3 regions of the Intestinibacillus sp. Marseille-P6563 genome follow, and region 1 is predicted to be linked to each of the others. Evidence: a T-box and tRNA genes for the amino acid it is inferred to sense, from the RefSeq annotation. Region 1 holds a T-box; the other regions hold tRNA genes.
The links. The T-box of region 1 lies ahead of alaS (alanine--tRNA ligase). A T-box ahead of a tRNA ligase gene usually reads a tRNA of that ligase, here a tRNA-Ala.
Positions count from the first base shown of each region.

Region 2: it has a tRNA-Ala gene. The T-box ahead of alaS (alanine--tRNA ligase) is inferred to sense a tRNA for this amino acid. The anticodon was not compared.
Region 3: it has a tRNA-Ala gene. The T-box ahead of alaS (alanine--tRNA ligase) is inferred to sense a tRNA for this amino acid. The anticodon was not compared.

Region 1 is NZ_UWOD01000001.1:92,470-100,505, reverse strand. It holds gene EFB11_RS00505 (peptidase U32 family protein) at 1-908, shown strand, start outside; T-box leader at 968-1,166, shown strand; gene alaS (alanine--tRNA ligase) at 1,218-3,863, shown strand; gene EFB11_RS00495 (histidine triad nucleotide-binding protein) at 3,891-4,229, shown strand; gene EFB11_RS00490 (ComEC/Rec2 family competence protein) at 4,303-6,546, shown strand; gene holA (DNA polymerase III subunit delta) at 6,546-7,577, shown strand; gene EFB11_RS00480 (toprim domain-containing protein) at 7,586-8,036, shown strand, end outside.
Region 2 is NZ_UWOD01000001.1:382,981-391,016, forward strand. It holds gene EFB11_RS01930 (hypothetical protein) at 500-682, opposite strand; gene EFB11_RS17090 (hypothetical protein) at 727-966, opposite strand; gene EFB11_RS17095 (hypothetical protein) at 1,213-1,554, opposite strand; gene EFB11_RS01945 (hypothetical protein) at 1,900-2,193, opposite strand; gene EFB11_RS01950 (hypothetical protein) at 2,265-2,495, shown strand; gene EFB11_RS01955 (DUF262 domain-containing protein) at 2,829-3,134, shown strand; gene EFB11_RS01960 (hypothetical protein) at 3,119-4,714, shown strand; tRNA gene EFB11_RS01965 (tRNA-Ala) at 4,847-4,922, opposite strand; gene gltX (glutamate--tRNA ligase) at 5,181-6,833, shown strand; gene EFB11_RS01975 (hypothetical protein) at 6,878-7,300, shown strand; gene EFB11_RS01980 (glutamine--tRNA ligase/YqeY domain fusion protein) at 7,326-8,036, shown strand, end outside.
Region 3 is NZ_UWOD01000001.1:1,060,607-1,068,642, forward strand. It holds gene EFB11_RS05530 (RCC1 domain-containing protein) at 1-553, opposite strand, end outside; gene EFB11_RS05535 (helix-turn-helix domain-containing protein) at 705-938, shown strand; gene EFB11_RS05540 (helix-turn-helix domain-containing protein) at 987-1,610, opposite strand; gene EFB11_RS05545 (hypothetical protein) at 1,790-2,155, shown strand; gene EFB11_RS05550 (rolling circle replication-associated protein) at 2,209-3,084, shown strand; gene EFB11_RS05555 (hypothetical protein) at 3,044-3,229, shown strand; tRNA gene EFB11_RS05560 (tRNA-Ala) at 3,345-3,420, opposite strand; gene EFB11_RS05565 (glycine--tRNA ligase) at 3,558-4,949, shown strand; gene EFB11_RS05570 (hypothetical protein) at 4,998-5,270, opposite strand; gene EFB11_RS05575 (sensor histidine kinase) at 5,476-7,284, shown strand; gene EFB11_RS05580 (sugar ABC transporter substrate-binding protein) at 7,297-8,036, shown strand, end outside.

The sequences.
Region 1 (8,036 bases):
TACCGCTTCACATCAGCACCCAAACCAGTATCCTCAATCATGAAGCGGCAAACTTCTGGGCCGATTTAGGGGCGGAACGTATTGTACTGGCCCGGGAACTAAGTCTGGAAGATATTGCAGAGATTCGGCAAAAAACGCCCAAATCTCTGGAAATTGAGGCGTTTGTCCATGGTGCTATGTGCATTTCCTATTCGGGACGCTGCCTGATTTCGCAGTATCTGACCGGACGCGATGCCAACCATGGCGCGTGTGCACAGCCGTGCCGCTGGAAATACAATCTGGTCGAAGAAAAGCGACCGGGCGAGTATTTTCCGGTTGTGGAAGGGGAGGGAGGAACCTACCTCTACAACTCCAAGGACCTGTGCATGATCGATCATATTCCGGAACTGGTCGACGCAGGCATTACCTCTTTCAAAATTGAAGGGCGTAATAAAACCGCGTATTATGCGGCTGGTATTACCTCGGCTTACCGCCGCGCGGTGGATGCCTACTGTGAAAATCCGGAAGGGTTCGCACTGCCGGCCGACATTCATGAGGAAGTCGGCAAAGTCAGCCATCGCAATTACTACACCGGCTTTTACTTTGGCGATCCCAACGGGCAGTATTATGAAGACAGCCAATATCTGCGCGATTGGGAAGTGACCGGTATGCCGATTTCGGTGGATGGTTCGCGCGCGACCTTTGCGCTGAAAAATCGGTTCTATCGCGGTAATGTGCTGGAACTGGTGCAGCCGGGCAAACCGCCTTACACCTTCACCGCTGATGCGGTCGTTGATGAGGCGGGAGAAGCTTTGGATGTGTTTCATCATCCTGAAATGCGGTTTACCATCGAGTTCCCGTTTGAGGTGGACCCGTTTGCTATCCTGCGACGGGAAAAAGAACCCCAGACTTCCAAATCCGAAGCGTGAAAAACTGCCGAGAATGATTGACAAATCCGTAAAATGTGGTACAATAATGAAGCAATATGTCATAGACGATGATGAAACGAGTGCTGCAAAGTAGTCCAAAGCGAGAGGGGAACGGTGAAAGCCCTTGGCCAAACGTGCAGGACAGCCATTTCGGAGTTTCTTGTGATAAGCAAGACGTATTCCCGCGTTAAGGGACCTGAGATGCCGGATTTTCCGGTAATTAGGGTGGTACCGTGAAGCAGAGCCTTCGCCCCTAGATTTGGGCGGAGGCTTTTTCTATTTTTTTAAGATTATTGGAGGAATACCGCTATGCAGTACAGAGGCTTAAATGAGCTTCGAGAAATGTATCTGAAATTTTTTGAAAGCAAGGATCATCTGCGTCTGCCCAGCTTTTCGCTGATTCCGCAGAACGATGCTTCTCTGCTCCTGATCAACTCGGGTATGGCGCCGATGAAGCCCTACTTCACCGGCGAAATTGAGCCGCCCCGTCACCGTGTTACCACTTGCCAGAAGTGCATCCGTACCGGTGACATTGAAAACGTCGGTAAGACCGCCCGTCATGGTACTTTCTTTGAAATGCTAGGCAACTTCTCGTTTGGCGACTATTTCAAGCGGGAAGCAATCCACTGGAGCTGGGAGTTCCTGACCTCTCCGGAGTGGGTAGGCATTGATCCGAATCTGCTGTATCCGTCTATCTATCAGGACGATGAAGAAGCTTTTGAAATTTGGAACAAGGAGATTGGCATTCCGGCAGAGCGTATCTTCCGCTTTGGCAAGGAAGATAACTTCTGGGAGCATGGTTCCGGTCCCTGTGGTCCGTGTTCGGAAATCTACTACGATCGTGGCGCAGAATTTGGCTGCGGCAAGCCGGGCTGCACGGTTGGCTGTGACTGCGACCGCTATATGGAAGTTTGGAACAACGTTTTTTCCCAGTTTGATAACGATGGCCATGGCAACTATACCGAACTGAAGCAGAAGAACATCGATACCGGCATGGGTCTGGAACGTCTGGCCTGTGTGGTACAGGGTGTTGGTTCGCTGTTTGAAGTGGATACGGTCCGCAACATCATGAAGCATATCGAGCGCATTGCTGGTGTGGAATATCACAAGGACGAAAAGACCGATATTTCGCTGCGCGTTATCACTGACCACATCCGTTCGACCGTTATGATGGTTTGCGATGGCGTCATTCCGTCCAACGAAGGCCGCGGCTATGTACTGCGCCGCCTGCTGCGCCGGGCAGCCCGTCATGGTAAGCTGTTGGGCATCAATCGTCCGTTCCTGTGCGAAGTTTGCGATACCGTAATCGAAGAGAGCGGCGGAGCTTATCCGGAACTGCATGAGAAGAGCGCTTATATCCATAAGGTCATTGAGATGGAAGAAGCGCGCTTTGATGCGACGATTGACTCTGGTCTGTCGATCCTCAATGATATGATCGCAGCCGTCAAGGGCGAGGGCAAGACCGAACTGCCCGCAGCGGATGCCTTCAAGCTATATGACACCTATGGCTTCCCGATCGACCTGACGCTCGAAATCCTGGAAGAGCAGGGCATGACCACCGATCGTGTTGGTTTTGATGCCTTGATGGACGAGCAGCGCAAGCGTGCGCGCGAAGACCGCAAGAAGATGGGCGATCTTGGCTGGGCGAGCGAAGATCTTGGACTGGACAAGTCGCTCAAGACCCAGTTTGATGGATATACCGTTTTTGAGGAGCAGGCCACCGTTCTGGCGATTGTTGCAAATGGCGAACTGGCTGGCTCGGCAGCGACTGGTGAGAAGGTCACGATCGTACTCGACCATACGCCGTTCTATGCGGAATCGGGCGGACAGGTACCGGACCACGGTACGCTCACCAGCACCAAGGGCGCGGTTGTTACTATTCAGGATGTGCAGAAGACCAAGGACGGCAAATTCCTGCATAGCGGCGTGGTAGAAACGGGCGTACTTGCCGTAGAAGATACGGTGGATGCCAAGATTGATCTGGCACGCCGTCAGGCAATTGCACGTTCGCACACTGCGACCCACTTGCTGCAAAAGGCATTGCGCACCGTTCTGGGCACCCATGTTGAACAGGCTGGTTCGTATACTGATGCGGATCATGTTCGCTTCGACTTTACCCATTTTGCTGCACTGACTCCGGAAGAGCTGACCCAGGTAGAAGAAATGGTCAACGATGCGATTCTGGCAGGCTATCCGGTTGTCACTGAAGAGATGCCGATTGATGAAGCCAAGAAGCGTGGTGCCATGGCACTCTTTGGTGAAAAGTACGGCGATCGGGTGCGCGTGGTTCAGGCAGGCGACTTCTCGATCGAATTGTGTGGTGGTACCCATCTGTCGAACACGGCACAGGCTGGTATCTTTAAGATCGTCAGCGAAGCTTCGGTTGCAGCTGGTGTGCGTCGTATTGAGGCGATTACCGGTAAGGGCGTGCTGGCATTTATCAACGAAAAGCAGCGCATGATTACCGATGCAGCCAAAGCACTGAAGACTACGCCGGCTGAAATGCTCCAGCGTGTGGAACAGGTAATGGCCGACATCCGTGAGATGGGCAAGAATATCGATAAGCTCTCAGCAAAAATCGCTAATATGCAACTTGTGGATCTGTTCAATGTATCCCGCGATGTCAAGGGCGTGAATGTCATTGCCGTGAAGCTGGATGATGTGAACATGGATACCATGCGCCAGATGGGCGATACCATCAAGGAACGTGCGCCCAAGATGGTTGCCGTTCTTTCGACCGTTATTGGTGGCAAGATCAATTTCTTGTGCGTCTGCGGTCCGGAAGCGGTCAAGACAGGTGCTCATGCAGGTAAGATCGTAAAGGCAACGGCAGCCATTTGCGGTGGTGGCGGCGGCGGCCGTCCGGACAGCGCAACGGCTGGCGGCAAGAATGTTGATAAGTTGGAAGAAGCACTGGAAGCTGTGAACAACATTGTTGCAGAACAGCTTGGTTAAAAAAGAATCTCAAAGGGAGGTCTTTGTATGAGTGATTGCATCTTCTGTAAGATTGCCGGGAAGGAGATCCCATCTCGACCGGTGTATGAGGACGATCTGTGTTATGCTTTCTATGACCTGGAACCGCAGGCGCCGACCCATTTCCTGGTCATTCCAAAGCAGCACATTGCCTGTGCGTTGGATATTGATGCATCCAATGCTGCAATCGTCGGCCACTGTTATGCGGTGATTGCCAAGGTAGCCAAACAGCTTGGTATCGAAAGCTATCGCGTGGTCACCAACTGTGGCGAACAAGCCGGACAAACGGTATTCCATCTGCATTTTCATGTTCTGGCTGGCCGAGATATGACTTGGCCGCCGGGCTAAAGAAGTAACGGAAAAGGGGAGCGGCCAATCGCCGCTTCCCTCTTTTCCTTGTAAGTGGGGAGGGAATTTTTGCATGTGGTATTTGCCGTTGTTCACGCTGACCTTTTTATGTGCCGTGTGGGTGGAAATACAATACGATCCTGTGATTCAGCATTTGTGGTTCTTGCCCGTATGCATCCTGATTGCCGCGATGGTCGTTATCCTTTGCCGGCACTGGAAGAAGCGCAATCTGCTCATCAGCCTGCTTTTGGGAGGATGTGTTGGATTTGCCTACGCCGGATTATTTGTGGGCATGGTTCATGCGCCACTGGCCAGTCTGGATGGTCAAAAGGCACGGATTTCGGCTATTGTCACCGATTATGCCGAGCAATATGAAGATACACAGCGCGTTTCCCTGAAAGTCGATACGAAGGCATCCGGCATCTCTTTTTGGATGTCTTCGTTTGATACGATGGCGTATCTTCCTTTGACCGATACCGAACTGGAGCCCGGCGATCGGATTGAAGCCAAGGTTTCTTTTTATGAAGGCTCAAACAATGGGGGATTTGACCGGGCATCGTATTATTCCGGCCGCAACATGCACATCTTGGCCACATGCGAAAATGCTTTGACCTTTGAAGTCGAAAAAGCTACTTCTGTCCCATGGACACTGCGGCCGTTGGTTTGGACGCATTCTCTCAAACAAAACCTACATGATGCTTTATCGGATACCGATGCCGCATTTCTAGAAGCGTTATTGTTCGGTGATAAAGATGCGTTGCCGCTCTCTATCCAACAGGATTTCCAAAAGGCTGGCCTAAGTCATGTGATGGCTGTATCGGGCATGCATGTAGGTTTTCTGGTCATGTTTTTCCTGCTCATTTTGGGTCGGCGCATCGGACTGTGTGTTTCTTTACTCGCTCTTGTGATCTTTGTCCCCATGACAGGCGCTACACCTTCGGTCATTCGTGCAGCGATTATGTACGCTTTCGTGGCGATTGGTTTCTTTTTACGGCGGGAACACAGTGCGCTGCATTCTTTATGTGCCGCTTTGTTGGTCCTGCTATGCTACAATCCTTATGCACTGCAAAGCTTGAGTTTGCAGTTGTCTTTTTTGGCAACCTTGGGCCTGATTCTGTTTGGAACACCTCTGCAAACCAAAATGCTGGCGCCGTTAAAGGAACGGGAATGTCCCTTCTGGATTTATAAAATCTTGCGAGTATTCGCCGGTGCAATCGCCTGCTCGATCTGCGCCTCGATTTTTACAGTGCCAGTCTTGCTCCATTCCTTTGGATATGTATCGGTTGCATCGATTGCGGCCAATCTATTGACCGTTGGTGTATTTGCGGTTTTGTTTGTCGCAGGCTTCGGCATTTGTTTTAGTATCCCGGTTTTGGGAAATGTCTTAGCGGTTTGTATCTATGGGTTGTGTGCGTATGCGTTTTCGGTTGCGCATGCAATCGGGAATATTCCATCTTTGCTGCTATACGGCGATTTTTGGTACGTGCAAGCTGGCATTGTATTACTGTATGGGGCTGTGATCGCGGCTTGGCTGCTTAGGCGCTATGTTCGATTTTCCTATGCAGCCGCGCTAGCATGCACCATCTTGCTTTTGACCTTAGGCATCAATGCGGATACACTCTCTCGAAAATATGACATTCAAGTGTTCTCCAGTGGCAGCGGACAATGTATTGCTGTTTCCTATGCCCAAAACAGCTTAGCCGTGATTGACTGCGCTACCGCACAAAATGCAGTGGATAGCTTAACCCAGTACATGGACTGGAATGGATTTTCCAAAATCGAACTGCTGATCATCACTTCGCTCGACAAGACCCATGCCCGCGACTTGCCAGAGTTATTGCAAACTGTTCCGGTCGGCCATCTTATTCTGCCATCTGACTACACAGAAAATGATTTTTCTGCGGAGGTTTTACAGCTTGCCGAACAAAAACAGGTTCCCGTAACCGTTTGGCAGGGGGAGGGAGAACTACCGGTTGGTGATACGCGGTTTGGCCTTTCTCTGATTGACGGGATACCGAAAAAATTAGGTGTCCGTATCCGGCAAGGAAATCAAGAACTTTTGACATTACATAGCTTTACACCCAAAATGCTCGAAGAACTTTTCAGTCTGCAACAGGTGACCTGCGATTCGGTCATTCTTTCGAAGTCGTTTCTGGACGAAGCTCCAGACCAACTGGTGCAGCAGCTTCAACCGCAGCAAATCTATCTGCCAACTCCTTATGAGGACAGCGGAAAGATTGCTGGCATTCCCATACAGACTACAAAGCAAAGTGGGGATTTATTGTTCCGAGAGATTTTACCGCGTGGAGGTGTGTGATGGCAACGAAAAAAATCAAAGGGTCCGAACAGCTGAAAAATGATCTTAAAACGCAAAATTTTCAGAATCTCTATATTTTTTATGGGGAAGAGGACTATTTAAAAAATTATTATTTGCATGCTCTGAAAACTGCATTGGTACAGGAGGACTTTGCCGAATTTAATTTGATTGAATTCGATGGTAAAAATTTGACTCCGGAAGCGTTGACGGAGGCCGTAGAAGGCTATCCGGCATTTGCAGAGCGCAAGCTGGTAATTGTCCGCGACTTTGACGTATACAAACCGCCTGCTGCTTTTCAAACCATCCTAATGGATTTGCTGCAGGACCTGCCAGACTATATCTGTTTGGTGTTCTATTATGATACTCTGCCATTTAAGGCAGACAAGCGGACAAAAATGCATAGTTTACTGGGTAAGACGGCCTGCTTTGCTGAATTTTCTCACCTGGAGGAGCGGGAATTGATGGCCTGGGTCCGGCGGCGGATACGTGCGCTGGATAAAGACATCGATGCGGATACCTGTGCGTATTTTCTATTTTTGTGCGGTAATTCCATGACAAATCTCATTACAGAGATCGAAAAAGTGACTGCACATTCTACCCTGCATGAAATTAAGCGATACAACATCGACGAAGTCTGCACCCGGGTGCTCGATGCCGTGATCTTTGATCTCACCGACGCAATCACACAGAAACGTTTCGAAAAAGCGATTGCAATTGTTGGGGATCTCCTGGCCCAGAAAAATTCGGAAGTCGCTATCTTTTCCGCCGTATTACGTCATATTCAGCGGCTCTATGCTGCAAAACTGAGTCAGCAATCGCATGGCAATTCCAAAGAACTGTTGACGCTGATCGGCTCCAATTCCAGCTTTTATGCGCAAAAACTAACATCGGCTGCCAGAGGAGTATCACTGGCCTGGTTACGGGAAGCGGTTCGGATTTGTGGCGAAACCGATGCTGCACTTAAGAGCAGTGCGGCCGATAAGCAAAAAATCATTGAATTGGCGCTTTTGCAAATGGCGTCGACAATCTGAGAGGTATTATGATTCAAATTAAAGAAGCCATTCTGGTGGAAGGCCGTTATGATATCCAGACCTTACGGCAAATGGTCGATACGGTGGTTTTAGAAACCGGCGGTTTTCGGATTTTCAAGGACCGGGAACGCCTGGAAATGATTCGAAAAATTGCAGCCCGTCGCGGCATTCTGATTTTGACCGACAGCGATGGCGCCGGATTTACAATTCGCAATTTTTTGCGCGGCGCCATCCCGAAGGACCAAGTCAAGCATGCGTACATTCCCGAAATCCAAGGGAAGGAACGTCGCAAGCGCCATAGTTCCAAAGAAGGCCTGCTGGGAGTAGAAGGCATGTCGCAAGACATTCTGCAAAACGCCCTGGAGCGTGCTGGCGCGACGATTTTAGGGGAAGAGTCTGGACAAGCCCTCCGCGCCAACCGTTTGGAAAAGGCAGACCTTTATGCCATGGGGCTTTCCG
Region 2 (8,036 bases), 290 kb from region 1:
ATTGAGCGCGATCTATAGAGGTTGTAAAAGTTTTGAAAAACTTTCTGTACGGAATCAAAGTTGGGACAAGTCCTCATGTAGATTGAAAACTGAATAAAGAACACCTGGACATGAAAGGAAATGTGCCGTGTGACAGGCCTGCCATGACCTCTGTTTCAGAGAATACGGTTTTAATAAAACAGGGCGAGCAATCAGGCTTATGCCCTAGATTTCGTCAGAATCAATACTATTCTTGTTATCAAGATGACAGATTCTTGATCTGTTGAGCAATATGGTTTCAACGCTCAACTCTGCGATTGCCTTTGAAATGGTCTGGCGGCAGGTATCCAGTTCTTCAATTTTCTTGTTGGCGTAGGCACATAGGGTCATATTGTCTCAGGTCAGCGTATCTAGCAGCTTTTCAATCTCTACCTGCGCCTCATTTTGGTAGTCAACGAAGTGGTAGACTGCCCACCTTTCATCGGCGGTTTTGATGCGATGTTCCCGCCTTACCGGTGTCCTACGCTACGGTGCGCTGTTTGATAGACACTATCTGCTTGCTTTTGGCCAATTCCATGCGATAACGGGCTTTCATCAGTTTCGTGATTTGATCGCCCACAGCGAGCTTAATGCTACCGCCCCGCTCTTCTAACTGTCTTGGCTTTTCCCACGGCTTATTGACTTTCTCCTTAATGTCCCGCATGACGTTCCTCCTTTGCCGTTAATCTGTCCCAACTTGGGACACAATTATTTGTCCACTACATCGTCGCCTAGGGTCATGGACATAAGGCGGTAAAGCGCGGTATCTCCGGGAATGGTATTGACAAGTGGGCCGATGGTGCCGCCCATACGGATCAGGCCGGAGCCAGGAACGAAATTGGTGATGTAGCCCATTTTCATATCGGAGATATGCAGTAACTTGAACAGCTCTGCTCGATCCGTTGCCGCCTGATTCAGCAGCACCAGAAACTCTTTGTTGGCAAACATGAGCCGGGCAGTTTCAGAGCGAGGTAGAAATACTTGAAAAACAGATACGCCTCGTCAATAAACTCCCATGTGTATTTACTCCGTCGCCTGTTAGAGTCGACACGGTTCTGGATGGCCTCCAACGTCGCCACAAGGCCGGTGGGGCGCAGCTACTCACCCACTTCATACAAGTACAAGTCAAAGGAGATGATGCGGCTTCCCATATCCACATTGGTCGCATAGGCGAACACATTGAGGGTGCTGATTTCAGAAGGCCAGCGCAATTTCCTGTACAGCCTCCTTCAACTGCTTCAGCACATCCTGTCGCCAGTCGGACAGCACCGAGGCGGCCCCTTTGCAGCCGTTTTTCAGATAGGGACGCAGGATGTTGGACGTGCAACGGTCAATAATGGATTTCTGTGCGCTGCCCAGCGTCCCAGTCCCCATTTGCTGCTCGATGATGCTCATAAGCACCCCGGATTTCATGACAATGGGGTTTTCGCCGTCTCCGATATCCATCAGGTTAATATGGTGGTGGCTGTGGAGGGATATCTCGATAATCTCACCACTCAACGCCGGGACAAGAGAGCCATATTCCCATTGCATCAATGACGATATCATCGTCGGTAGTCAGTACAATATTGGTGATACAGCTTTTCATGGTGACGGATTTACCGGAGCCGGATACACCCTTTGGTGAAGTACGGGCCTAGGAATCCAAACCGAAGGCTGCGAAAACATCGATCAGGCTCACGGTCTGGCTGCCGTTCTTTTAGTTGTAGGTGAATACCAGCTTATCGTCGAACATATAGATGGAGTTAAGAAAGATGCCGATGATCTGTCGCTGGTAGGCTTTATCATCCGGGTCACCGTAACGAAACCAGGAAATCCATTCGATAATATCCTCCCGGCTGTACTATGGGTGTTCCAGTTCCGCTTGCAGGATACTGGCTTTCACATTGTCACGCAGCTGCTCCAGTTCCTCCAGCCGCTGGCGGGTGCTGCTAGTGAAGATGCTTGCTGGATGGCGTTGAGCATATTCTCAATACCCCGCTCGGTGTCAGCCAACTGGCGACGGAGCAAAGGCATAGAGTTGTCTTCGATGTCTTGCAGGGCCACCAGTTCGTCTGCGATCTGGACAATTAGGTCATCCTGGAACACTCGCTGAATAGTGTACGTCACGGCGATATGTTCGATCCAGTCCTTTGGCCAGTACACCTCAGAAACGGTCCATTGACTTCGGGACAAGCCGATAATCCCCGTCTGGAACGACCGCCGAGACGGAAAAGAGGTTTGGTATCCCCAGGAACAACCGACCTTTGAGTGTTCGGTTGCAAGGGGGGTCCCTGCGGCCCGTCTCATCTACTATCGCCAGCGCATTCTGGAAGCCGGGCTGCTCATGCGCCGTTGCAGCCATCTTCTTTGGCTCGGACGCCCGCAGCACCCTGTGTAGCGACCGTTGCCAAAAAACCGCCAAGCGCCAGTTCGATGGCCGGGCCAAGGGCAAGGACTACGAGCAGGCCTACGTCCGGGAATATATGCTGGTATAACCCGCATCACCAAACTAAAAAAGGCCGGCACACCACCCGAATAGATCGGACGGGCGCGGGCCGTATTGAAGAAATTCCACAAGGAAGCATTGAACCGCAGACAGCAGGTCAAGGAGAAAAAGCTGTCCGCCAGCCAATTTATCAGCTGGATGATCGAGCTGGAGGAAGTTATTGGGAGGATTTGTAGGAGATAGGAAACACCAAACTTCCATAGTTTTTGATTTAATTTTACAATTATACTAAATTATCACTACATAAATCGTGTCATTGGATTGATATTCTCGAAAGAATATGATGTAATATACATAGCATTCTTAGGAAGGGAGTATTTCTATGAACACATGGGAGCAATCGTCATTTAGCGCGATTGAAATACACAATAGCATTACAAATGGAACTTTTGTTGTTCCCCCATATCAGCGCGGTGTCGTCTGGAGCAAAAATCAAAAAGATCAATTTGTTGACACACTAAAAAGAGGTCTTCCTTTTGGTACCATTTTGTTGTATTGGGATGAAAAAAACAACAAGTATCAAATAATTGATGGCTTACAGCGTTCATCCACTATATATGATTTCATCAACCATCCCGCTCCTTTTTTAATGATGATGATATTGAAGATAATTTGCCTGTTCAGTTAGCAAAGCTGACAGGTGTTGTAATTACATCGGGCTTGCTTCGCGATATACAAGGGAATTTGATCTCTTGGGTGCACAATGCTTTTTCCACAATGGATGATGTGCGGGATATGCAATACATAGACTATGCTATTGCTTTTACAAAACATTTTCCCTCGGCCGCAGGTAAAGAATCAGAGATTGCCAAAATCGTTCGTCCTACTTTAAAGAAATTTAAAGACTTGTGCGAAAACTTATGTACGGTGCGGATTCCTGCCATTGTGATCAAAGGTAACGATGATACTTTGCCTGAAATATTTGAAAGAATCAACTCTAAAGGGACGCAACTTTCGAAGTATCAAATTTATGCGGCATCTTGGATACATAAATATAAAATTTCATCCGCGTCGCTCTCTGAGTTCATAAAATACAACAAAGAGCGCTATGAATACATGGAGAGTGACGGGACGGATATTGCTGACTTTGATCCTATCGATTACATGAGAAATAGCAGGTTAAACTTGTTTGAAATAGCATATGCACTAGGGAAAACATTAGGTAGTAAATATCCATGCCTTTTTAACACAAAAAAAGATATCAGAGAAGTTGACAGTTTAGGTTTTACTTTAATTGCCGCCTGTTTAGGTGTAAAAAATTCTAATTTAAAAAGTCTTCATACTTCTTTCGAGAGGATTGTTGGCCAACAAAACGTTGATCTGTTTTTAGAGCGGGTTATTCAATGTGTTGATACTGCACATAAACTGATTGGAAAATTTAATAGATTTAAAGTGAATTCGCAAAGTGAAGTTGGGCCATTACATACTGAATTCCAAATCATTTCCTTAATTGCAAATATCTTTATTGCACGCTATGGACAATATTCCAAAGATGAAAATGATCGCATAGTAGACTACGCTGTGGCTTTGCAAAGTTCGAATACCACATGGGCTGACTACGAAACTTGTCTAAAACGAAATGCATGGAAAAGGTACTGTGTGGACATCCTCAATTCAAGGTGGAAAGGTGCTGGTGACAAAAAGCTGGATTCTGTGGCTTTCGATACAAACTATTTTGCAGCAGACATTCGTTGGGATGATTTTGAAAATGGTTTGCAGCAATGGTATAACTCCTCTAAACTTGAAAAAAGAGAATATAAGCGCGTAGCTTTTCCTCAAGAAGCAGAGAAAATGTTTTTAGCAATGTTATATTTACCTATTTTCTCGGCGGCAGATCAAACTGATCATTCAAAGTATGACGTTGAGCATCTGCTAACCAAAAATCTTCTCAGAAAATGCCTGGATCGATACGATGGAAAATTGCGGCTTCCTATTGGTTGTATTGGAAACTTGTGCTTACTGCCACAAAAAGAAAATCGATCGAAACGAGATAAAACGATATATGAAGACAGCTCGTTCCTTTCCAAATCTCAATACTCTTTGAGTGACTTGGAAAACAAATTCACGTTTACACGTGAAGATGATTTGAAATGGGCAAATGATTCTTCTCTGTCACAGGAAAAATTCGAAGAGTTGTACCTCCATTATATTGACCAAAGATTTGCGAATATGGTAGCTCGAATTAAAGAAAAATACTACAACTGCTAGCTGTGGGAAAGCATTGATCCCGCCGCAAAAGGGGAAGGTGCCGAATCGTTATGGCACCTTCCCCTTTTATGCAATATAAAAAATAAACCCGAACCCATCGCCAATCGGCATAAGGTTCGGATTTGTTTGTTGTGGTGGAGATAAGCGGGATCGAACCGCTGACCTCTTGAATGCCATTCAAGCGCTCTCCCAGCTGAGCTATACCCCCATGCCGTTGCTCGACAATAGATATTATAAAAAATGCACTCCCTTTTGTCAAGTGCTTTTTTCAAGAATCTCGTGCCCGCCCATCTGTCCCACTGCACGATATTTTCGTACAAAAACACAAAACCCCACGCTTTGGCAAGAAAATCCGGCAATCTTCTTGCAATCGGAACGGTTTGTGGTAAAATGAATGGGTATAGTGTATTAAGAGTGGAAATATCCCCTTTTATACCATCTTTGGATTCGGAGAGTATCAGTTATGATGGATTGGAAGTATCTTGCGGACAAACTGTTTCCGCATATCGTAGAAACCCCGGAGCAGGTAGAAGCGCGCTATCCCAAGCGCAATCTGCCGGAGGGCGCCAAAGTCACCCGTATGGGGCCCAGCCCGACCGGCTTTATGCACTTGGGCAACCTGTATGGCGCACTGGTCGATGAGCGCTTGGCCCATCAATCGGGCGGTGTATTCTATCTTCGCATTGAGGATACCGACCGCAAGCGCGAAGTCGAAGGCGGTGTACAGACGATCATCGATGCGTTTTCGGCTTTCGGCTTGCCGTTCGATGAAGGCGCTACCCTGGACGGCGAAACCGGCGACTATGGTCCCTATCGCCAGTCGCAGCGCGCACAGATCTACCAAACCTTTGTCAAATCGCTCATGGAGCGCGGCATGGCCTATCCCTGCTTCTGCACCGAAGAAGAACTGGCTGCCGCCCATGCTGAGCAGGAAAAGAATAAAGAAAACTTCGGCTATTACGGCAAATATGCCGTCTGGCGCGACCGGACCCTCGAAGACATCGAAGCTGAACTGGCGAAGGGCACTCCGTATGTCGTGCGCTTCCGCTCGGAAGGCAGCATCGACCATAAGATCCGCCACGAGGACCTGGTCAAGGGCAAGATGGAAGTCACCGAAAACGATCAGGATGTCGTCATCCTCAAATCGGACGGTATCCCGACTTATCACTTTGCGCATGTTGTCGACGACCATCTGATGGGCACCACCGTGGTCGTGCGCGGCGAAGAATGGCTGGCCACCCTGCCGGTTCATTTGCAGCTCTTCCGTGCGATGGGCTGGAAGGCACCCAAGTACGCTCACACCGCCCAGCTGATGAAGATCGATGAAGAAACCGGCGGCAAGCGCAAGTTGTCCAAGCGCAAGGACCCGGAACTGGCCCTCACCTATTATGCTAAGGAAGGCTATCCGGCTCCCTGTGTGCTCGAATACCTCATGACGCTGCTCAACTCCAACTTTGAGGAATGGCGGCGCACCAATCCGACCGCACCGATGAACGACTTCCCGTTCTCCACCAAGAAGATGAGCGGTTCGGGTGCGCTGTTTGACATTGACAAGCTTCAGGACGTGTCCAAAAACGTCATCTCCCGCATGAGCGCCGACGAAGTTTATGATTTCGTTTCCGCCTGGAGTGCTGAGCACGACCCGGCTTTCCATGCTCTGTTCACCCGCGACCCGGACAAATCCCGTGCCTTCCTGGCCATCGGCCGCGGTGGCAAGAAGCCGCGCAAGGACATTGCCCTGTGGAGCGATGTCAAGCCGTGTATGGATTTCCTGTTTGATGAATTATTCCAGCCCGATTACACCATGCCCGAGCGGGTCAGCGCGGCCGATGCCAAGGCCATGCTGGACGACTTTGCGCAGGTCTTTGACCCGGCCGACACGCCGGACGGCTTCTTTGAAAAGATGAAGGCCATCGCCGAAAAGCACGGCTATGCTGCCGATACCAAGGCATATAAGGCAAATCCCGACCAGTACAAGGGCGCTGTGGGCGATGTATCCATGGTCATCCGTGTTGCGGTCGCTGGCCGGCAAAATGCGCCCGACCTGCAAAGCGTAATGCACATCATGGGCCGTGAGCAGGTGCTCGCGCGTCTGGCCGCGTGCAAAGAGGCACTGTAAAACCATCCAGGCGGGCTCCGTTTTGAGTAAGGAGGTTTGTTAGCATGACCCTGCGAAAACTTCTCATCCTCGGTTCGATGTTCGTGCTTCTCTCTGGTTGCGGCCAGTCCGCGCCGGATGCAGCTGCATCCGTTCAGGGAGTCGAAGCACCCACCCACTTTTTGGACAACCTATCCCTGTCCGATTCCGTGACTGCAAGCGATGCGGAAGGCCGCACAGTGGTGTTTGGTACATTGGACGACGCCAGCATGCAGCAGGTTGAGGATTATTGGGCTGCTGTACTTGCCGCCGACGATTCTGCGGAGGCGCGGGATGCGACCATCTCTTCCACGCTGGAAATCGAACTGGAAGATCAAACGGTTACCATGACCATCATTTCCGACCTGCCGGAGTATTTAGAGGCCCATGGCATTCCAGATGACGGGCTCAGCCGCCAAAATTTTGCCTATTGTATTGAAAAAACATAAACCGAAAGGGGTTACTTGAAATTCCATGGAAGTGAACAACTTTCTCACCGAAATCATTGACGCCGATCTGGCCGCTGGCCTGACCGAACAGATCCACACCCGTTTTCCGCCCGAACCCAACGGCTATCTGCACATCGGTTCGGCCAAGGCTATTTTCATCAACTGGTCGATTGCCAAAAAATATAACGGCAAGTTCAACTTGCGCTTTGATGACACCAACCCGGTGCGCGAAGATGACGAATACGTCCAGGCCATCGACCGAGACATCGTCTGGCTGACCGGCGAAGAGCCCAACGGCGGTATCTTCTACGGTTCGGACTATTTTGAAACCTGCTATGACTGCGCGGTTGCGCTCATCAAGGCAGGCAAGGCTTATGTCTGTGACCTGACCCAGGAAGAAATGCGCGCGCAGCGCGGTACCCTGACCGAACCGGGTCAGAACAGCCCGTACCGTGACCGCTCGGTCGAGGAAAACCTGGCCCTGTTCCAGGCCATGCGCAACGGGGAATTCCCGGACGGTTCCAAGACCCTGCGCGCCAAGATTGATATGGCCAGCCCAAACATGAACCTGCGTGACCCGGCGATCTACCGCATCGTGCGGGCGCATCATCACCGCCAGGGTGATAAGTGGTGCATTTATCCGCTGTATGACTTTGCGCATCCCATTCAGGATGCCCTGGAAGGCATCACCCATTCGATGTGCTCGATCGAATTTGAAAACCATCGTCCGCTGTAT
Region 3 (8,036 bases), 970 kb from region 1:
TAACACCTTCACCACAGCTAACAGCTGCAACATCCTCCAAGACACGGGCGGGAACATCAGAATCCTCCATAGTACCATTTCCCAACTGTCCACTTAAATTATTGCCCCATGTCCACAAGGATCCATCTGCTTTAATCGCCGCAATAGAACCATTGTTATAGCTAACCGAAATCACGTTATCCATCACTTTTTTGGGTGTGAATCGTAAAAAATAATTGGAGTGTTCATCATAATAATGGTAGGTAAAAACCCACAGGGAACCATCTGTTTTTATCACAGCGGTATTTGAGCCATCACAACTGACCGAACTTACATTCTCCATCACTTTAGCAAAGGAAGCAGACTGCTCAAATTTCCCATTTCCCAAGTCCTTATACGCTTCTTTTCCGCGCATCCAAAGTGTGTTGTTGTTATCTACCACGGCCAGCGTTCCCCCGCCCAAGCTTACGGTAGCTGCCTGGCCCGCTTTGCCCATATCAAAGGCCGAAGCCGGGACAGCCAAGCTCACGCAAAGCACCAGAGCCAATGCCAAAAACAAAATGCGCTTTTTCATAGACTTCCCTCCTAAAAGTTGTGGTTAATTGGGGATTTCGTTTTTATTATATCATACGATTTTTTCTCTTACAATAATGAATTGTGAGGCAATACCTAACATACATTTGCTCCACATTTGGCTACACTTTTGTTAGGTGGTGGCTCATAAAATGAATCAGCTTGTATTTGATGATGATATTTATAATACGATACGGCATAATATCAAGAAGTGTCGAAAAGAGAAAGGGCTAACCGCTGCGGAGTTGGCTGAATTGATAGGACGTTCCCATGATTTTGTTCGCCAGATTGAGAGCGAAAAGGTTGCTTACAATTTTAGTGTAGAAACTCTTTATAGAATATCAGTTGCTTTGGACGTTAGCTTGGATAAACTGATAGAAAAGTAAACTGACAAAAGCAGTCCCTTTGGTATTACCTTAGGGACTGCTTTTTTGTTATTCTTCTTCTGGTAACTTCAATTCCTCACTATCTTCCAGCAGCTTGGCAATTTTATCAATAGCCTTAGAAACTGATTTTTCCAGTTTCCATTTTGAGATTAAGCCAACAATTTCTTTATCTTCTTGCCTGTAATCAAAATCGAGCGTTACAAAATTTGAATATTTCTGCGTTGTATAGGCGAAAGAATCCAGACTGTGAATTAACTCCGACATAAAATCAGTTTCAAAAAGAAGATTTAAAATTTTCAAGTATGTTGCCGAACCATTTTCACTTGAAAAAGCTTTGATTTTGGCGATTGCTGCGTCAGTCAATCCTAATGTTTCTTTTACTTCTTTGTTCTCTGGCCTCATATCATCAGACAAGCAAAAAACATACTCAAGGGAAACATCAAAAACTCGAGAATACGCAACCGCAAGTTCGGGTGTTAAGTTGGCATTTGACTTTTCGATTTCCGCAATTCTTGTTTCGCCCGACTTCCCATCTAATTGGATTTGCACATAGGGATTAAGGCGAGCGGCGACTTGGTTTAATGTTAAGTCATTATCTATCCTCAACTTTTTAAGCCTATTTCCGATATTTTTAAATTTATCATTTGGAGTTTTCTTCAAAATCTTTGGCATAGGTCGTATCTCCTTTACCTTTTTCTTAATTATTATTATATAATACTTAAATGGACAAAATCAATGATGATAATATGGTATTATAATACTTTTCTGCATGGTAAGCTATACTCAGAAAAGCGCTTTTCAGATTATGTATTAAGCTGTCCTATCGGCTCGACGGGGGAAAGGAGTATACCATGCCCTATAAACTTAATGTAGATTTACCCGCCGTAAATGCTGGCTATGACTATGCTGTATTAACGGGAAAAACTGATATTTTTCCCTACGAGGACGGAAAAAAACTTTCCGATGTGCGAACTGGCGTAAAATTAACCCTTGCGTTGCAAGGAGCTTGTCTTGCTCCGCTTGCGGTTAAGTTTGACCATGACCCGCTGCCGAATCTCACAGGCGAACAAATTGAAGCGGCCTGTCTGGGGGGCAACTTTATTTACGTGCAGCTTCCAGATTGCGCTGTAAATCTATATTCCAGCAGCAACGGCGGCATTGGCATGACTGCGACTGCACAGACCGCGAAAATTGTCACCCTCAAGAGCGACAAATAAGACGGGGTGAGGGCAACATACGTTGCCCTCACCCCGCCAGAAAGGAAACTCGCATGAAATCATTTATCTCACCTGAGTTTATAATCGCTGTGGCTGCCCTTGCTCTTATATTTACTGTCATTGTCTGCCTTGTGCAGATATTCCGTACACCGCCGCTGTTGAAACGGCGCTTTGACCGCGCTGTGCGGCGCTGCGGACTGCACAATGCACAAAATGAATACCCTATGCTTGTCGGCGTCAAACGGGATAAGGATAAGCACCACGGCATTATTTTGACGGTCAAGAATATGGGTATCTCCGTCCCAGATTTTGACCGAAGAATTGACCGTCTGCAAGCGTCCCTTAAGCAAGGGCACCCGCCCGCCGAATACATCATTGCTGCCGAACCACAAGCGCGTGGCGCATGGCATTTGCATTGCTTATTTCTGTTTACAGAAAAAGCCCCCTTTATCCCTAATTCAGATATGGCACGGATTTGGGGACATGGCTTCACAAAGACAAAGAGCCTCAAAGGAATCGACAACCACGGCTTATACCTGACAGCATATTTGGGTGATATGGAATTATCCGAAGCCCTCCGCGCTAGTAGCCCAAGAGGCAAAATAACCGAGGCAAGTACAATCGACGAGCAGGGCAAGCGGCAAAAGAAAGCGGTCATCAAGGGAGCAAGGCTACGTCTGTACCCTCCCGGCTTCAATTTATACCGTACAAGCCGGGGCGTGAAAAGGCCGGAGATATGGCAGACCACAGAGGCCGAAGCACAAAAGATGATACATGGTACACCGCTTACCTATGAAAAAACCATCGCAGTCACCGATGAGGCTGGGAATGTGAAAAACATCATTAACTATCGACAATACAACATCGCCGCGAAGGAGGGCGGCTCACTTGACGCAGCGGAAAAAGCAATATCACCCGAAGATACCTGATTACGAATTAGAAGCCCTTGCCCGTTGTCTGCTCCCCGATATGCAAACCTATTTTGAGAGCGACGAAGGCAAGAGGGCGTTTGCCGAATGGCAAGCTCAGCAACAGAACAAGGACAAAGGGGAAAGACAGACGAAGCCTAAATAATAGCGGCGGCAGTATGTAACACATACCGCCGCCGCTTTGCTTATGCTATTTCGTCCAGATAAATGATAAATCCGAACCCGTTCCCTATCGGGAAAAGGTTCGGATTATCTTGATTTGGTGGACCCAAAGGGATTCGAACCCTCGACCTCTCGGATGCGAACCGAACGCTCTCCCAGCTGAGCTATGGGCCCATTTTTTATCCCATTCATTTCAATACTACTCTTGACAAGTAAATATTATATAGGTAGAATAAATTCGTGTCAAGCATTTTTTGCCACTTGATGAAAAAAAGCGTGCATCAGCCAGATGCGCCAAAAGGAGAATGAAAATGAAAAACAGCGAAAAGACAATGGAAAAAATCGTCGCCCTGTGCAAGGGCCGTGGCTTCGTGTATTCCGGCTCGGAGATCTACGGTGGCCTTGCCAACACCTGGGACTACGGCCCGCTCGGCGTAGAGTTCAAGAACAACGTCAAGGCTGCTTGGCGGAAGAAGTTCGTACAGGAAAGCCCGTACAATGTCGGCCTGGATGCTGCCATCCTGATGAACCCGACGACCTGGGTCGCTTCCGGCCATGTAGGCGGTTTTTCCGATCCGCTGATGGACTGCAAAGATTGTAAGACCCGCCATCGTGCCGACCAGCTCATCGAAGAGCAGACCGGCGAAAACCCGGCCGGCTGGTCCAACCAGCAGATGATGGACTACATCGTCGAGCACGGTCTGACCTGCCCCAACTGCGGCGGCCATAACTTTACCGATATTCGTCAGTTCAACCTGATGTTCAAGACCTTCCAGGGTGTTACCGAGAACGCAAAGAACGAAATCTTCCTGCGTCCGGAAACCGCACAGGGTATTTTCGTCAACTTCCAGAACATCCAGCGCACCACCCGCAAGAAGATCCCCTTCGGCGTTGGTCAGGTGGGCAAATCCTTCCGTAACGAGATCACGCCGGGCAACTTCACGTTCCGTACCCGTGAATTTGAGCAGATGGAACTGGAATTCTTCTGCAAGCCGGGCACCGATCTGGAATGGTTCAAGTACTGGAAGGACTACTGCCACAACTGGCTGCTGGCCCTGGGCATGAAGGACGAAAACCTGCGTCTGCGCGACCATGACCCGGAAGAGCTTTCGCACTATTCCAACGCCACCACTGACATCGAGTTCCTGTTCCCGTTTGGCTGGGGCGAACTGTGGGGCATCGCAGACCGCACCGACTTCGACCTGACCCAGCACCAGAACACCTCGGGTGTTTCCATGGAATACTTCGATCAGGAAGCAAACGAAAAGTATATCCCGTATGTCATCGAGCCTTCGCTCGGCGCCGACCGCGTGGCGCTCGCCTTCCTGTGCGATGCGTACGACGAAGAAGTCGTTGGCCAGGACAAGAACGGCAAGGATGATGTCCGTACGGTTCTGCGTCTGCATCCGGCACTGGCGCCCTTCAAGGCTGCTGTCCTGCCGCTGTCCAAGAAGCTGACCGCACAGGCACAGCCCATCTGGGAAAAGCTGTCCAAGAAGTTCAATGTAGACTTTGACGACGCCGGTTCGATCGGCAAGCGTTACCGCCGCGAAGATGAGATCGGCACTCCGTTCTGCATCACCGTGGACTTTGAAACCGAGCAGGACGGCTGCGTGACCGTCCGCGACCGCGACACCATGGAGCAGGAGCGCATCAAGATCGACGATCTGGTACACTACCTGGCCAAGAAGATCGCATTCTAAAAAAAACACAAAAACGGCATTCCGTTTGGAATGCCGTTTTTTTTCGGTTTACAGCAGCACGGCCGACGTGTACTCGACCTTGATGCCGTCATCCTTGGTGCGGCTGAACTTGGCTTTGTTGCCGCTGCCATCGTCAATGGTCATCTTCTCCAGCTTATATCCGGTAAAGAAATCAGCCGCCGGACCTTCGACAAAGGCCGACCACTTGCGGCGCTTGGCTGCCGCCGGATTTTCTTCGTCTTCGGCTTCCTGCATGGCCTGTGCCGCCTCCTGCTGGAAGGTATCCTGTTCTTGTTCCTGCTCTTGCAGCATTTCGTCCATTTTAAAACGTCCTCCTGGGCTTGGAATCCGCCGCCCGGCAAGTCCGGACACGGCGTTTGGTTGTATTATAGCATATCTGCCTGCAAAAAAGAAGGAAATCTGCTTTTCTTTCTGGTTTTCCAAACCCTTGCTTTGACGTTTTGGTAATTTTACAGTATAATGTACGATAGTAATTTTAAGCGGCTGCGGTAGTAGGTGGACGGATATGCGAAGCTTCTTTGCCCATAAGCACACAACCAAACAGCGCCGCAGTCTGGGCTTCCGCGCCAAAGTGCTGCTGGCCATTGGCGGCATTACGTTGACAGCCTGTGCGCTGGTATCGTTTTTCTTCTTCCGGCTCTCGGCCCAGACGGTCGAGCAGAATTATGTCCTATCCCAGACCCGCATGCTGCGCATCACCATGCAGTCTTTGGAGGAAATGCTTTCTTCCGCCTATGATACGTCGGTTGCGCTGTCCTGTGACCAGACCTTGTATCAAATGATGCACGATTATTGCTATCAGCAAGGCTCGTCCGAAGATGCGCAAACCATGTCCGGTTATCTCAAACAATACCAGCCCGACGGCGGCATTATCGATTCGATCTATCTCTATCTGCCCCAGCGTGAACAGGTCATCACCTCGGCCGATTATCATGCGGTGCAGGAGATCTTCTTCACCCAGAATTATTCCTGGATGGAGTATCAGCAGCAGAATCCTTCGGGCACCCGCCTTTCCCCGGTCATCCTGTATGACAATGTCAACCGGGCACCTCAGTATGTGCTGACCTACACCCGGCCGATCTATGATGCCGACCAGAACACCCTGGCGTGGGTGGCGGTCAATTTGAGCGAGCGCGATTTGTTCTATCAGCTGCTCAGCGGCGGCACCCAGCCCGTGGAGGACGAATATTATCTGGTTGATGCTTCGGGCACCATTCTTCTGACCAAGGACACCTCGGCAATCGGCAAACAGTTTACCGATGTGCGTCCGGGCGGTGAATTGCCCGATGGCTCATCGGCTTCGGTGCAATATGGCGCCAACCGGTTGTTGACCGCCCTGCGCTCCCCCATGACCAGCTTCCAGCTCATTTGCCTGAGCGACCGCGACCAAATCGTCAGCGACCTGCGCGCCCAGCTCGGCTATATCATCGTGGTCCTGGTGCTCACGACGCTGGTGATGCTGTTGGTGGCTTTGTACGTATCCCGCTGGATGTACGCGCCGGTCAAGAATCTGAAAGATGCCATGCGGCGTGTCCAGGAGGGCGATCTTTCGGCCCGGGCACTCGTATGGGACAACGATGAAATCGGCGAACTGAGCGAAGGCTTTAACCAGACGGTCGAACAGGTCGAATGGCTCATCGGCCAGCTGGTCGATGAGCGCATGCAGAAAAAAGAGGCCGAGCTGGATGCCCTGCAATACCAGATCACGCCGCATTTCATGTATAATACGCTCAATTCGATCAAATACGCCGCCATGCTTCAGGGAGCCGACCGCATCGGCGAACAGCTTGGCGCTTTCATCGAACTGCTGCAAGCCAGCATCAGCCGCCGCGGCGCCTTTTTGACCGTGGAAGAAGAGATCCATCTGGTGGAAAACTATGTGAAGCTGCAAAAATTCCGCTACATGGATTCGTTCGATGTGACGTTCCACGTCGACCCGCAGTCCAAGGACTTCTATGTCCCCCGTCTGATCTTGCAGCCCCTTGTGGAAAACGCCATCCTGCACGGCACCCAGCCCGGACAGGCCGGCTGCCATGTGCAGGTGGACACCCAGACCGACGGCCATCAGCTCATCCTGCGCGTGACCGATGACGGCGCCGGGATGACCCAGGAAGAAGTCAACCGCCTGATGAATGGGCAGCGTGTGGCGCGCAAAGGCGGCTTTAGCGGCATCGGCATCCCGAATATCCGGGAACGGCTGAAGCTGTATTATGGCAATCAGGGTCGGCTGTATTACTCCAGCGCGCCCGGCGCAGGCACCCAGGCTGTCATTACCCTGCCTGCCAGCCGCAATGCGTCCGAGTACCAGATTTAAAAGGAGTCGCGCATGAAACGTTTCCTCGCTTTTGCTTTGGCTTTGCTGCTTTTGGGCGGCTGTACACCGCGTGATGCCGGGCAAGGGGTTCAAAACCAGTCCACCACCATTGCTGTGCTGCTCAAATCCATGGGCAATCCCCACTGGCAGGAGATGCGCAGCGGCATGCAGGACGCGGCTGCCGAATATGGGGCGGAACTCATCCTGCTTTATCCGGAAAACGAAACCGATACCAACCAGCAGACCATGATCTTCCGCGACATTTTGGAGCAAAAACCGGATGCCCTGCTGTGGGCACCCTGCAATTCCCTGTTAGGACCGCAGATGGAGCTGCTGGCCGAACAGGCTGGTGTGCCGCTCTTTACGGTGGACACCCGCGCCGACAACACCGACGCTCCGTTCATCGGCGTCGACAGCACGCTGGTGGGCACCATGGCGGCCGAATATCTGGGCGAAACCACCGGGTATTCCGGCCAGTTTGCCGTCATCGCCGGGCCGCAGAGCCAGTCCTGCCACTTTGAACGCGCCGGTGGTTTTTTAAGCACCATGCGGCAGTATCCCAACATCGACATCGCAGCCATCCGCTACACCGATTCCAACTTTGACAGCGGCATGGAAGCCGCCCGCGACATTCTGGAAGTCTATCCCGATCTGGACGGCATCTTCTGCACCAGCGCGGTCATGGCGCTGGGCGCCGTCGAACAGGTCAAGGCGACCTTTTTGCAAAACAGCGTGCAGATCGTCACCGTGGA